Regions from separate parts of the Heliomicrobium gestii genome, predicted to be linked through region 3. Evidence: riboswitches for the same ligand, from Rfam matches in the RefSeq annotation. Region 3 holds a riboswitch; each other region holds the start of a gene.
What was found. Region 3 has a riboswitch for S-adenosylmethionine ahead of GTO89_RS11200 (homocysteine synthase). Riboswitches for the same ligand answer to the same signal wherever they lie in the genome.
Positions count from the first base shown of each region.

Region 1: linked by a shared signal. The riboswitch ahead of GTO89_RS05985 (trans-sulfuration enzyme family protein) and the one ahead of GTO89_RS11200 (homocysteine synthase) in region 3 are both predicted to bind S-adenosylmethionine.
Region 2: linked by a shared signal. The riboswitch ahead of GTO89_RS10125 (methionine ABC transporter ATP-binding protein) and the one ahead of GTO89_RS11200 (homocysteine synthase) in region 3 are both predicted to bind S-adenosylmethionine.

Region 1 is NZ_WXEX01000004.1:143,028-147,668, forward strand. It holds gene cysK (cysteine synthase A) at 1-477, opposite strand, end outside; gene GTO89_RS05985 (trans-sulfuration enzyme family protein) at 899-2,035, opposite strand; SAM riboswitch class I at 2,158-2,262, opposite strand; gene cysK (cysteine synthase A) at 2,483-3,487, shown strand; gene GTO89_RS05995 (undecaprenyl-diphosphate phosphatase) at 3,570-4,379, shown strand; gene GTO89_RS06000 (hypothetical protein) at 4,499-4,641, opposite strand, start outside.
Region 2 is NZ_WXEX01000007.1:185,292-189,932, forward strand. It holds gene GTO89_RS10110 (hypothetical protein) at 157-315, opposite strand; gene GTO89_RS10115 (MetQ/NlpA family ABC transporter substrate-binding protein) at 515-1,381, opposite strand; gene GTO89_RS10120 (methionine ABC transporter permease) at 1,464-2,117, opposite strand; gene GTO89_RS10125 (methionine ABC transporter ATP-binding protein) at 2,110-3,138, opposite strand; SAM riboswitch class I at 3,231-3,336, opposite strand; gene GTO89_RS10130 (methyl-accepting chemotaxis protein) at 3,454-4,641, opposite strand, start outside.
Region 3 is NZ_WXEX01000009.1:13,806-18,446, forward strand. It holds gene GTO89_RS17845 (VanW family protein) at 1-231, opposite strand, end outside; gene GTO89_RS11185 (hypothetical protein) at 347-658, shown strand; gene GTO89_RS11190 (ComEC/Rec2 family competence protein) at 920-1,843, opposite strand; gene GTO89_RS11195 (DUF3344 domain-containing protein) at 1,971-2,918, opposite strand; SAM riboswitch class I at 3,148-3,269, shown strand; gene GTO89_RS11200 (homocysteine synthase) at 3,371-4,641, shown strand, end outside.

The DNA of each region.
Region 1 (4,641 bases), on a different contig from region 3:
CGTCGTCGCCCGGTGAATTTTCGGGTTCGCCGGGTTGTTGAACTGCTGTGGAATGAAGGCGTTGGGGATCTGGGCAGCCAGTTCTTCAGCCCGGCGCACAGCGCCTTTCATCCCCTCCGTGCCGGGGGTAAGGACCAGTTCGGCGCCGTAGGCCTTGAGCAGGTTTCGGCGCTCAATGCTGAAGGTCTCCGGCATGGTCAGGATCACCCGGTAGCCGAGGGCGGCCGCCACGAAGGAGAGGGCGATGCCGGTGTTGCCGCTGGTCGGTTCGATGATCACGGAGTCTTTATGAAGCAACCCTTTTTCTTCGGCGTCTTTGATCATGGCGTAGCCGATGCGGTCTTTCACACTGCCGCCGGGATTGAAATACTCCAATTTGGCGACGACATCCCCTTCCAGCCCCTCAGCGACGCGGTTCAACCGCACCAAGGGGGTTTTGCCGATCAGTTCGGTGATGTTGTTGGCGATTTTGGCCATGGAAAGCATCCTCCTTATCGTTCTTAAACATTCTTATTTTCCTTCGTTCCCATTGCTTGCTTTCGTTTCTGTTCGACTTTTATTGCGATTATTGCGATGTGCGAAGTACAGAGAAAGATACCCTTACGCGTTCATCGGTTTTTCTCTATCAACCCATTCGTCGGTCTGCCCGGCCGGCATGAACTGCCTCGCTCTCGCGAACCGGGAAATTGAGATACAGTCCATACCACTCCCCCTTATCTAGACAAAAAGAGGCCAAGGGTTTCGATCACTCTTTTGATCGAAGCGCCTCGGCCTCCGGTCTATCCGGTCAGCGTCGGTTAATTCCGAGTTTTTCGATTTACATTTATGATATTAAAGCCTAGTTGGATATCTGTCAATCCGTTTTTTTCTATGTTCCGCAAGTATTTTTCCTTCGGACTTATGACGCCAATGCCTGTGTCAGATCGTTGAGCAGGTCGCTGATGTTTTCAATCCCAACAGACAGCCGCAACAGGCGGTCGGTGACGCCGCAGCGCCGGCGGATCTCTTCGGGGATGTCGCCATGAGTCTGACGGGAGGGAAAGGTAAGCAGCGATTCGACGCCACCGAGGCTTTCCGCAAAGGCGATCAGGCGAATTCGCGAAAGCACCTGCGGAATGTTGCCGGCGTCATGGAGGGAAAAGGAGATCATGGCGCCTGGACCGGCGGCCTGCTGAAAATGAATGTCCCGGCCGGGGTGGTTGTCAAGGCCGATAAAGTAGACCTGTTCAACGGCGGGGTGTTGTTCCAGCCAACAGGCGATGGCGCTGGCGTTTTCCTGGGCGCGGTCAAGGCGCAGGCCCAGCGTCTTCATCCCCCGCAGGAGCAGCCATGAATCGAAGGGGCCGAGGATGGCGCCGGCAGCGTTTTGATAGAATGCGAGCCGCTCGCCGAGGTCCTCGTCGGCAGCGACGACCAGACCGGCCACCACGTCGTTGTGACCGCCCAGGTACTTGGTGCCGCTGTGAACGACAATATGGGCGCCCAACTCGATGGGTCGCTGCAGGTAAGGGCTCATGAAGGTGTTGTCGACGATCAGCAGGAGGTCATGGCAATCACAGATCCGCCGGATGGCCTGCAGGTCTGTGATCTTCATCGTCGGATTGGTCGGCGTTTCGATCAGGATGGCCTTCGTACAGTCTCTGACTGCGGCGTTCACTTGCTCGAGATCGCTCGTGTCGACAAAGTCCGCCTCGACGCCCCAGGGACGAAATACCTGCTCCAGCAGCCGGTAGGTCCCGCCATAGAGGTCTTCACAGAGGATCAGATGGTCGCCAGGCCGGAAGAGGGACAGCACAGCCGTCAACGCAGCCAAGCCGGAAGCGAAAGCCAACCCGCGCCGTCCCCCCTCCAACCGGGCGATCTGTTCTTCCAGCACCTGCCGCGTCGGGTTGCCCGAGCGGCTGTAATCAAAGCCAGTGCTTTCTCCCAGGGCGGGATGCTGAAAGGTGGCCGTTTGGTAAATGGGAAAACTGACGGCGCCTGTGCCGGTGTCTTTGCCGTTGCCCCCTTGGGCCAATAACGTGTCGATGCGCATCTGCAAAACTCCTCCCATTTCATCATGATTTCCTCTGTGCCTTCTGTCTGTTTTGGTTTCTGACCGTCAAAACAAGAAACGGTCTCCTCTGAAAGAGAAGACCGTCAACAGCCACAGGGCAAGTCTTATCTTTCAGGGTTTCCCCTGCAGGAATTGGCACCATGCAGGTATGCCTGCTGGTTGCCGGGCTTCATCGGGCCAGTCCCTCCACCAACTCTTGATAAGAGCGTCTTGATTCAATTGTTCCCGGCGCGAACCGGATTGACTATACATTACTCGGAATGGACGGTGATCGTCAAGCGTTTTTTTCGCCAATTGAACAAATACTTTTTTTGCGAAAAACCTTCCTTTCCTTGACAGGATCCGCCACCCCTTCTATCATGGAGTCTAGCAAATATAAGATAATCCGACTAATATAGTAGGTTTTTGTGAGGAGCGTGGTTTTCCATGGAAAAAATCGCCCAGGACGTGTCCGCCTTGATCGGAAATACCCCGATGGTTCGACTGCGCCGGATCGTGGCTTCATCGCATGCTGGAGAGACCGCCCATGGCAACGCGAAAGCGGGACGGGCAAAATCCCCTGCCGGTAGCGATAGCGGCGATGCGGCAGAGATCGTCGCTAAGCTGGAAACCTTCAACCCCGGCGGCAGTGTAAAGGATCGCATCGGCCTCAGCATGATTCAGGACGCCGAAAAACGGGGCTTGCTGAAACCGGGAGCGGTCATTGTGGAACCGACAAGCGGCAACACCGGCGTCGCCCTGGCCATGGTCGCCGCCGTCCGCGGGTATCGATTGATCCTGACCATGCCGGAGACGATGAGCGTTGAACGGCGAAACCTGCTAAAAGCCTTCGGCGCTGAGCTGGTGTTGACGCCAGGCGCCGAGGGGATGCGCGGCGCCGTCGAAAGGGCGGAACAGATTGTCAAGAATACCCCCGGCGCGTTCATGCCCCAACAGTTCGCCAACCCGGCCAACCCGGCCACACACGAGGTTACGACCGCTGCGGAGATCTGGCAGGACACGAATGGACGGGTGGATATCTTCATCGCCGGCGTCGGCAGCGGCGGCACCATCACCGGTACGGCCAAAGGGCTGAAACAGCGGAACCCCAACCTCCATGTCATCGCCGTTGAACCGGCGACCTCGGCCGTCTTGTCGGGCGGCAAACCGGGACCCCATGGGATTCAAGGCATCGGCGCCGGTTTCATCCCTGATGTCTACGACAGCCGCCTGATCGACGAGGTCTTCCCTGTGTCCGATTCGGACGCCATTGCCACCAGCCGCCGTTTGGCCCGGGAGGAAGGATTGCTCGTGGGCATCTCCGCCGGCGCCGCCGCCTTCGCGGCGATCCAAGCGGCGAAGCGACCGGAGAACCGCGGCAAGCGCATCGTCGTGCTCCTGCCGGATACGGGAGAGCGCTATCTGAGCACGGCGCTGTTTTCGGAAGTTTAAGAAAGTAAAACAATCATTTTCCGTTGACTTTGGGGCCTGGCTCCCCTAATGTAAAGAAGAATGAATAGTTGGGGGAATTGCCATGGAAAACCTGTATCTTGTAGCAGTCATTCTCGGTATTGTGGAAGGTCTTACCGAATTCCTCCCCGTGTCATCGACGGGGCACATGATTCTTGTCGGCAGTCTCCTCGGTTTTGAGGGAGATAAGGCGGCCACCTTTGAGGTCTTTATCCAGCTGGGCGCGATCCTGGCTGTGCTTGTCCTCTACCGGGATCGTTTCCTGAACCTGATTCTGAACCTCTTCGCTGACGGAATCCGCTTTGACGACCGGGGATTCAACATCTGGCATGTGGCCATCGCGATGGCGCCAGCCTGTGTGCTCGGTTTCCTGCTGCACAAACCGATCAAGACCTACCTCTTTTCCGACAAGACGGTCGTCATCGGTCTCATTGCGGGCGGCATCCTGCTGTTGGCGGCCAACTGGATTGAGCCTCGTCGCCGGGTCGATGACCTGGACCGGATCAACTTTCGCCAGGCGCTGTTCGTCGGCCTGATGCAATGTCTCGCCCTCTGGCCCGGGTTTTCCCGCTCCGGCGCCACCATCGCCGGCGGTATGCTGTCAGGGATGACCTCTGCCGTCGCCGCCGAATTTTCCTTCATCGTCGCTGTGCCGATGATGGTGGCAGCGACCGGCTATGACATGCTGAAATCCTACCAAAACCTGAGCGTCGGCGATCTGCCGCTCTTCGCCATCGGCTTTGTCGTGTCCTTCGTCGTCGCCTGGGCAGCCATCGTTTGGTTTTTGAAACTGCTGAACCGGATCGGTCTGGCCCCTTTCGCCTATTACCGTTTTGTCGCGGCCCTGCTCTATTTTGTCGTGGTGATCCTCTAACAGGCGACCCTCTTCCTGATCGCCTTGATCCGTCTCTAGAGAAGGTACATAAAAGAAGAAAAAGGGCGGGTCGCTTGTTTGAGCGGCCGGCCCTTTTTTCTGTCCTATCACAATTTCTTTTAGCTGTAATCCTTAGAAATCTCCGGGATCGAGTCGATCTCTTGGAGCCCGCTGATGCCGTCAAACTCCTGAATCTCATCAACAGCCTCGGGGTCCCCCTGCGAATTTTGCAACCCGCTTTTTTCATCGACGGCGGCTGCCG
Region 2 (4,641 bases), on a different contig from region 3:
ACCTGAAACCGTAAAGTGATAAGACGCCCTTTGTAGGATGACGACTCTATGGGCGAGCCCATCCTACTCAATTGGCACGGATCTTAGCAGGACAATGCAAAAAAACCTGAGGCCACTCATGTTTTCAATGAAGTGAACCTCAGGTTTTTGCGTTTCTTAGATCCGGCCCTTCCGCGCTTTAACGTTGCGGATGATGGCCTTTTCGGAGCGGTCTGAGAACTCCGTCGCCGCTACGGCGGTGATATTCTCCGGATCCTGGGCGGCCACATGGCGCACCGTCTGGGTTGAGTCGGGAACGGATTTTTCCGGGGTCATTGGGCACTCCCTCCTCCTGCTTCAATCGACGTTCTGTTTCACGGCAACGAGCCTAGTATGTCCAGGAAAGGGCTTCGCGCGAAAAGACAGCCCGAATCACAGAGGAGATGAATCGCAGATCGCAGCCAGTGGAGCGTGCGGCCTTTCCTTGAAAGAGAAGGCGCTCATTCGAAAATCCGCAGCAGCGGGAACGTCTCCCTTAAAAGGCCGGGACGACGGCTCCTTTGTACTTCTCATCGATGAATTTCTTCACCTCGGCGCTGGTGAGCGCCTTGACCAGCTTCTGGATGGCTTCGTTGTTCTCGTTGCCGTTTTTGACGACGACGATGTTCACGTAGGGGGAGTCCTTGCCTTCCATCGTAAGGGCGTCTTTCAAGGGATTGAGACCGGCGCCAAGGGCAAAGTTGGTGTTGATGACGGCGATATCGGCGTCATCGAGAACCTTGGGCAGCATGGCCGCTTCCAATTCGGTGATTTTCAGGCCTTTGGGATTCTCTTTGATGTCTTTCGTCGTCGCCTTCACGCCAGCGTTGGGATCGAGTTTGATCAGGCCGGCCGACTGGAGGAGCAACAGGGCGCGACCGCCATTGGTCGGATCGTTGGGAATGGCCACTTTGGCCTTTTCTTTCAGGTCGGCAAGGGACTTCACCTTCTGGGAGTAAACGCCCATGGGCGCCACGTCGACGCCAGCGACCGACTTCAGGTCGAGCTTATGTTCGGCGGCGAAGGTATCCAGGTAGGGCTTATGCTGAAAAAAGTTGGCGTCCAGTTCGCCGTCGGCGAGGGCCAGGTTGGGCTGCACATAGTCGTTGAACTCGACGATCTTCAGTTCGATGCCATCCTTGGCCAGGAGGTCCTTGGCGATCTTGGCGATCTCGGCATGGGGCACCGGGGAGACGCCGAAGCGGATCGTTTTCGTCTGGGTCGTTTGGGCCGCCTGCTGTCCACCGTTGCCAGCGGTCGTATCCTTGGCGCTGCACCCGACTGCGCCGAGGGCGGCTACGGAAAGCACCAGGAGGCCGCCCAGGAGAGGGGTGATTTTTTTCTGAAGCAATTGATTGAACATGTTCTGTCGACTCCTTCGCGTTTTTCGTTGTTGTTTTTGTAGTTTTTGTTGTTTTCGCTAAGCCCACGATTTATATCAAGCGCTACACCAGCCCGCGACGTTTGCGGATCCGCGCGGTGAGCCAGTCGCCAAGGCTCTGAAAGACCTGCACCATGGCGACGAGGACCACGACGGTCACCCAGGTCACATCACTGTTGTTGCGCATGTAGCCTTCTCGGATCGCCAGATCGCCCAAACCACCTCCTCCCACTGCCCCGGCCATCGCCGAGTAACCGATCAGGGTGACAAAGGTGATGATGACCCCGAGCAGTAGGCCAGGCAACGCTTCTGGCAGCAGCACTTTTTGAATGATCTGTCTCGGCGTCGCTCCCATGGCGCGAGCCGCCTCGATGATGCCCTTGTCGATCTCCTTGAGAGAGGCTTCGATGACACGGGCCACAAAGGGGACAGCGGCGACGGTGAGAGGGACGATGGCGGCCTGGGTGCCGATGCGGCTGCCCACGAGCAGTTTGGTCAGGGGCAGGATGGCCACCAGCAGGATGATGAAAGGAATAGACCGGAAGATGTTGACGGTGATGGCCAGGACCGTGTTGACCCAGCGATTGGGCAGCACGCCCGACCTTTCCGTCACGACCAGAAGGATGCCCAAGGGGATGCCCAGGAGGGTGGAAAGGCCTGTCGCGGCGATGACCATGTAGAAGGTCTCCCAGGTCGCCTGCAGGTACGTCTCAGTCACGGTCGATCACCTCCACCTTCACATCGCGGGAGCAGATATAGGCCAGCGCTTCTTCCACCTTGACCGCCTCGCCCGTCAACTCCAGCAACAGCGTGCCGAAGGGCGTCTCGCGAACCGTGTCAATGTTCCCGAAGAGGATGTTCGCGTCGACGCCAAAGCGGCGGATGACCGAGGCGATGAGGGGTTCTTCTGTTGCGCCGCCGACAAAGGTGATCCGGATGAGGCGGCCGCCGCTGCTGCGGTGAAAAGCGCCGGCATCGAGAAGATGGCGCAGCTTGTCCCCTTCCAGGGCGCCCCGGACAAATTCCTTGACGACGGGCGAACGGGGGTTGGTGAAGACCTCGCGCACCGGACCGGCCTCGATGATCCTGCCGCCCTCAATGAAGGCCACCTCGTCGCAGATCTCTTGAATGACCTGCATCTCATGGGTGATCAGGACGACGGTGAGGTTGAAGCGGCCGTTGATATCGGCGATGAGACGCAGGATGGACTGAGTCGTCTGGGGGTCGAGGGCCGAGGTCGCCTCGTCACAGAGCAGGATCTTCGGTTGGTTGGCCAGCGCCCGGGCGATGCCGACGCGCTGTTTCTGGCCGCCGCTCAGGTGGGCCACATAAGTGTCTTCCTTGTCTTCCAGTCCGACCAGGGGCAGCAGTTCCTTCACCCGCGCCTGGATCTGCTCTCTCGGCATGCCGGCAATCTCCAGAGGAAAGGCGATGTTCTCCCCGACGGTGCGGGAGGTGAGGAGGTTGAAGTGCTGAAAGATCATGCCGATTTGTTGGCGGAGCGCCCGCAGGCGGGCTTCATCAAAATGGGTGATGTCCTCGCCGTCGATGACGACGCGGCCCTCACTCGGCCGTTCCAGCATGTTGATCGTGCGGATCAGGGTGCTTTTCCCGGCCCCGCTCGGACCGATGATGCCGTAGATCTTTCCCTCAGGGATGGTGAGGTTGATCCCGTCGAGAGCCGTGAAGGGGCCGCCAGCGGTGGGGAAAACTTTTTTCAGGTCGCTGATTTCAATCATGGCTGTCTCCTCGTCTTCGTGATGGGCAAGTCAGATGAAACATAAAAAAACCTCTTCGATAAGAAGAGGTTTTCGCACAGGCCTATTCCCCCTTCTTATCTCCCGGAATGTCTCCCATCCCGCAGGAATTGGCACCGTGTTATTCAACCGGTTGCCGGGCGTCATCGGGCCAGTCCCTCAGCCATCTCTTGATAAGAAGTCATTATTTCGTTGTTACGCCTTGAGTATAACAAGCACAATGTGTGCCTGTCAACGGTTTTTTATCGTGTTCCCCCCCAGTCCATGGGGATTCGATCAGGCCACCGATCGAATCGGTTAGACGTCGACTCGAAACTGTTTCGCTTTTTCTTGCAGCGATTGTGACGACTGTCCGAGACGATCACAGCGTTCCGCCATCTCCTCTGCCGCAGCCGCTTGCTCCTCTGTGGAACCGGCCAGTTGTTGGGAGAGGGTTGAAAATTCGCTCGCAATCCCCTCGATCACGCCAATCGAGGTATTCATCGCATCGACGGAGCGCGAGATCATCTCAGTGGCGTCCTGCATCTGGCGAACGCTGTTCTCTGTGCGCCGCGTCGAACCCATGACCTGCTCCAATGCTTCCGCCCCGTAACGGATCAATCCCACCTGTTCCCCGATGGCGGTCACATTGGCGTTCATCATCCCCACCATTCCAGCCATCTCTTGCTGCACCTGGGAAACGAGACTCGTGATTTGGGAGGCCGCCTTGGCCGATTCCTCGGCGAGCTTTCGCACCTCATCAGCGACGATATGAAACCCTCGCCCGTGCTCACCTGCCCTCGCCGCCTCGATGGCCGCATTCAGGGCCAGCAGGTTGGTCTGTTCGGCAATCCCCGTAATCGATGTGATATTCTGGCCGATCTCTTCGGAAAGCCCGTGAAGCCGTCGAATAGCCGACGTGCTGGCATCGACAGATTGGCTGATCCGCTGGAGGTGTTGGGACGCCTCTTGGATCCGGTCATAACACTGCGTCGCCGCTACCGTCGACTCGTGAGCATCCTGCACCAAAAGACGTGATGCTGCCGTCCCCTCTGAGACATGGCCTTCGCTGGTTTTCACATGATCACGAAAACGGGTGATCTCTGTCGCTTGCTTCCCTGCGCCATCGGCCAGTTCACCGACCGCTTCCGCCAGTTGGGTGGCCGCTCTATCCACCAGGTTTGCTGATTCGGTCAGGTGTTGGGCCGATTCGTCGAGTTCTTTCGACTCTGTTAGCACCTGACTGACAATGCTGCGTAAATTGGCCGTCATTGTCGCAAATGCATGGGCCAACTGACCGAATTCGTCGTCTGATAGCGCCTCACTTTTCGTCATTGACAAATCGCCCTGGGCCACCTGCTCCGCCTGATCACGGAGAAGCCGCAGGGGCCGGGCCACGCGGCGCTCGATGAGCCGATTCATCAGGAGCGCAAACAAGGCCACCGCCAACAGAAAAATCGACAAGCTCGTCCAAAGCAACCGCTGCGCCGGCGCCGCCACCTCCGC
Region 3 (4,641 bases):
ATCCAGTCCGCCGTCGCGGAGCCGGATGTGACTGGGGAGCGAATCGGCGAAGAGAACAGCGGCCGTGCGGGCCTGAACCGGATCTTTCGACGGGAGGTAGGTCCATGCGCCGGCGTCGACGCCGGCGATTTCTTTTCCGGGGATGAAGGCAAAGGTCTCCTCGCCGATATGCAGGGTGATCGTTCCTCCCTGGGGAACCGGCGCGACGGGCGGGGCGACGGTCGGCGACACAGGGGGTAGAGTGGACGGATCGGGCGGAACGTTTGGTACGTTTGGAAGAACGTTTGGAAGAACGTTTGGAACGTTTGGAACGTTCGGAAGGCTCGGAACGTTCGGAGATGTCGAAGTGACCGGAGCGACCGAAGCCGGTACGGGCGGTGTCAAAGGAGTCGCTGTCGTTGGATCCGGCGTTGGCGTTGGTGCAGTCGTTAGAGTCATCGGCGTCGTCGGCGTTGGAGCCATCAGCGCTGCTGTGGTGGAAGGGTTCTTCAGGGCGTCTGTGGCGGCTGTGACGGGCAATGTTGGCAGGGGCGCCGGCGATGATGTTCCCGCGCCAACGCTGGTCGTCGCCGCTGGCGTAGAAGAAGCGCTGAGCGCAGGGGGCTGTGTCGAGGCGCTTGACGCCGCCGCTGCCGTTTCACTGCCGGAAAAAGCATAAATAAGGGCCAGGGTTAACAAGCAGGACCGAAGGGAACCTTTCAGAGAACCACCTCCCTATCATTGGACCAACGGAAGAGCACAAGAGCATTTCAAAAAAATGGAAAAATTAACCTACTGTACCTTTTTATTCTCCAGGTATTCAAAATAGAAGTGAGAAACAAAAAAAGAGCCGGGACTGCATCCCGACTCAAAAAAATCACCTGTCTGCTTCGTTTCCCGACACGGGGGACGCAGACAGGTGACGCTATTCGACTCTCGGTTATTGTTTCTCCGGTTGGAAGGTGACCTTCTCTCCGTCACAGGTCGCCACAACCGTTCCGTTTTTGTCGGCTCGGAAAACCTGCACGTTGGCTTTGGCGAGTTTGTCGAGGGTTTTCTTGTGGGGGTGCCCGTAATCGTTGCCCTCACCGACAGGGATAAAGGCGTATTTGGGCGATACCGCTTTGAGGAAGGGGGGAGATGTGGAGCTGGTGCTGCCGTGGTGACCGACTTTCAACACATCGGCTCTCAGGTCGTACCCGCGGGCCACCATCTCGCCTTCCGATACAGACTCGGCGTCACCGGTCAGCAGGAAGGAGACCTTGCCATAGGTGACCTTGAGGACGGCGCTGTAATCGTTCAAATCTTCGTAGTTCGTTCCGTTCGGCGCGACGAAGAGGCCGTCGAAATCGGGAACGTCCAGTTTTAGGCCGCCTTTTGCTTCCACACGCTTGGCGCCGCTCTCCTTGACGGCGTTTAGGAAATACTCAAAGGTTTTCGTCGTCGTCGTCGCCTTGGGCATGTACACCTGGCCGACAGGAAAGCTCTTGAGGACCTTATCCAGCCCGCCGATGTGATCCTCATGGGGGTGAGTGGCCACGATGGCCGCCACTTCTTTCACCCCTTGTTGCTTCAGGTAATTGACGACCTTCCATCCATCGTCCACATTGCCGCCGTCGATGAGAACGAAACGACCGCCGGGGGACTGCAGCAGGATGGAGTCGGCCTGTCCCACGTCGATGAAATGAACTTTGAGCTGGCCCTGGGCAGCCGGTTGGGCCGCAGTGGATTGTTTTGTCGTGGCGGTAGACGAACCGCCTGAATTGGCTCCATTGGTGCTCGGTGACGGTTTTGAGCAGCCGGACAGGGTCAGAGCGAGGGCCAGCAAGAACAGAAAGAGCGGTTTCAGCCATCGATTGCGCAACAGAAGGCCTCCTTTTATTTGGGTACATGAATGATTCCACGGTGATCGGCCATTCCCTTCAAGCGATTTGGGCGAGATAAAAAAGAAGCCGGCCGGGCAAGCCGGCCAGCGGGGGGAGGGGCGTGCGTCATTCCGCCGCCAGGTCGGAAGGTTTGAAGCCTCTTGCCGGCGGCGCCGTGACGGCAAAGACCTGGGCGATATAGGTCAGGGCGTCGCCGCCGCCGCTGATGCCTCGAATCGCCGCTTCCACGCTCGTATCGCCGATGTTCACGAGGGAAGTCACGTCAACGGTCAGCGTGTCCCAGAGGCCGTCTTGGGCAAAGCCAGGCAGGGAGGTTCCGTCGGCGCCGTTGAAGGCGTCCTGCGGTTTAAGCGACGAACCCGGTCCGGCGACGATGGTTCCGTTGAACAGCGCCTTGTCGTCGGCAAAACGCGCCTGACCATCGGCGACGACGTAGGTTGTCTGGGCCTGCACGGGAGGACCGTAGACCTCGAAGTTTTGCAGCGTCGTGGACACCGTATCGGCGACAAAAGTCTGGGCGCCGTCATTGATGACGACGGTCGTGCGCGGGAATGTAGGGTTTTGGAAGATCACGACGAGCGACGCGCCCTCCATAAGCGGGAACGCCGTCGACGCGTCTTGCGGCGGTGTGGCGTCGCCTAAGCCGGAGGGGAAGTCGGTGAGGACATTCGCGCCCGCTACGGCGATTCCGGTCACATCGGCCCGGAAGGCGTCAATGAAACCGCTTCCGTCCGGCCAAAGGGGATCGCCGGAGGTGTAGCGCACGTCGGCAGTGATGGCAGTTCCGTTGAGGGTGCCCGTATCGGGTACAGGCGGGTCGCCGGTCCCGCGGATCACGGCCCAGTAGAGGAAGGCTTTTAGAATCGTCGAGCCTGCCGGCAGGGTGATGTTGATCGTGCCAAAACCACGGTTGCGCATGCCGACGCCGGCGGCCACATAGTTCCCGCGCAGCGTATGGTTGTAAAACTCGGTCAGCGGCACTTGGGGACCGAGAACAGCCTGAATTTGTATGGGCGACTTTTCGCCTGCAACCTCTCGTCCGCCGTAATACAATGCAAATTCCCCCTTTTTTTCAAACAGGGTGTGTATCCATAATTAGCCTATTTACGCTCCGGCTCATTTGTTACCATCGCCGCGCCGACGGAACCAAGGAAGGCCCCTTTTTGTCCGATGTTTCCGTAAATTTTCTGTTGCTTTTTATTTTTTCAATTGACGGAAAAGGTCGTCACAGGTACAATAACTCCAAGCGCTTGCCCTATTCGGGCGAGCGGACAATTGAAGACACTCATCCAGAGAGGTGGAGGGAAAGGGCCCGATGAAACCCGGCAACCCGTCGCGACAGTGGGAACTGATGCGACATGGTGCCAATTCCTTCAGGACGGAGACCGTCCTGGCAGATGAGGCGGATAGAAGTATACCCCCTGCGTCTGCGCAGGGGGTTTTTGTATCCTTTCTCGCTTGAAGGTCATTCCTATGCAATCAATAGAGAAGAAGGGAGCACAGTCATGACAGAGAAAAAATGGCGCTTTGACACGATCGCCCTCCACGAAGGACATGTGCCTGATCAGGACACCCTTTCGCGGGCCGTTCCCATCTACCAGACCACATCCTATGTGTTTCGTGACGTGGAGCATGCGGCGAACCTCTTTGCCTTGAAAGAGCCCGGTCATATTTATACCCGCATCGACAACCCCACGACCGACGTGCTGGAAAAACGGCTCGCCGCCCTGGACGGCGGTGTCGGCGCGCTGGCCCTTTCGTCCGGTCAGTCGGCCATCACCCTGTCGATCCTGAACATATGCTCCACCGGCGACGAGGTTGTCGCTTCCACCAGCCTCTATGGCGGCACCTACAACCTGTTCACCCATACGTTGCCGCGGCTTGGCGTCAAGATCCGCTTCGTCGACCCCTCCGATCCGGAAAACTTCCGGGCTGCCATCAACGAAAAGACGAAGGCCCTCTATGGCGAGATCATCGGCAACCCCAAGTGTGACGTTCTGGACATCGAGGCCGTCGCCAACATCGCCCATGAGGCCGGCATCCCTCTCATCGTCGACAACACCTTCGGCACGCCGGCCCTCTGCCGGCCCATCGATTTTGGCGCCGATGTCGTCGTCTACTCGGCCACCAAGTTCATCGGCGGCCACGGCACCTCCATCGGCGGCGTTATCGTCGATTCGGGCAAGTTTGATTGGGCCCAGAACGACAAGTTCCCCGCCTTTACCCAGCCCGATCCGAGCTACCATGGCATCGTTTACGCCAAGGATGTGGGTGCGCCGGCTTATATCGTCAAAGCGCGGGTGCAGTTGTTGCGCGACTTGGGCAACTGCATCAGCCCCTTCAACTCCTTCCTCTTGCTCCACGGCGTGGAGACCCTCTCCCTGCGGATGGAGCGCCATGTGAGCAACACCCGCCGCATCGTCGACTTTTTGGCCAACCACCCCCTGGTCAGTTGGGTCTCCTACCCCGAGCGCTGCGACCACGGTTCCTGCGCGCTCGCGAAAAAGTACCTGCCCAAGGGAGCCGGCGCCATCTTCACCTTCGGGATCAAAGGCGGCGTGGAAGCGGGACGGCGTTTCATCGACAGCCTGAAAATCTTCTCCCACCTGGCCAATGTGGGTGACGCCAAGTCCCTGGTGATCCACCCGGCGTCGACGACCCACAGCCAACTCTCCGAGGAGGCCTTGCGCGCCGCCGGCGTCAGCCCCGATCTGGTGCGCCTCTCCATCGGCCTGGAAGATCCGGATGATTTGATTGAAGACCTCGATCAGGCGCT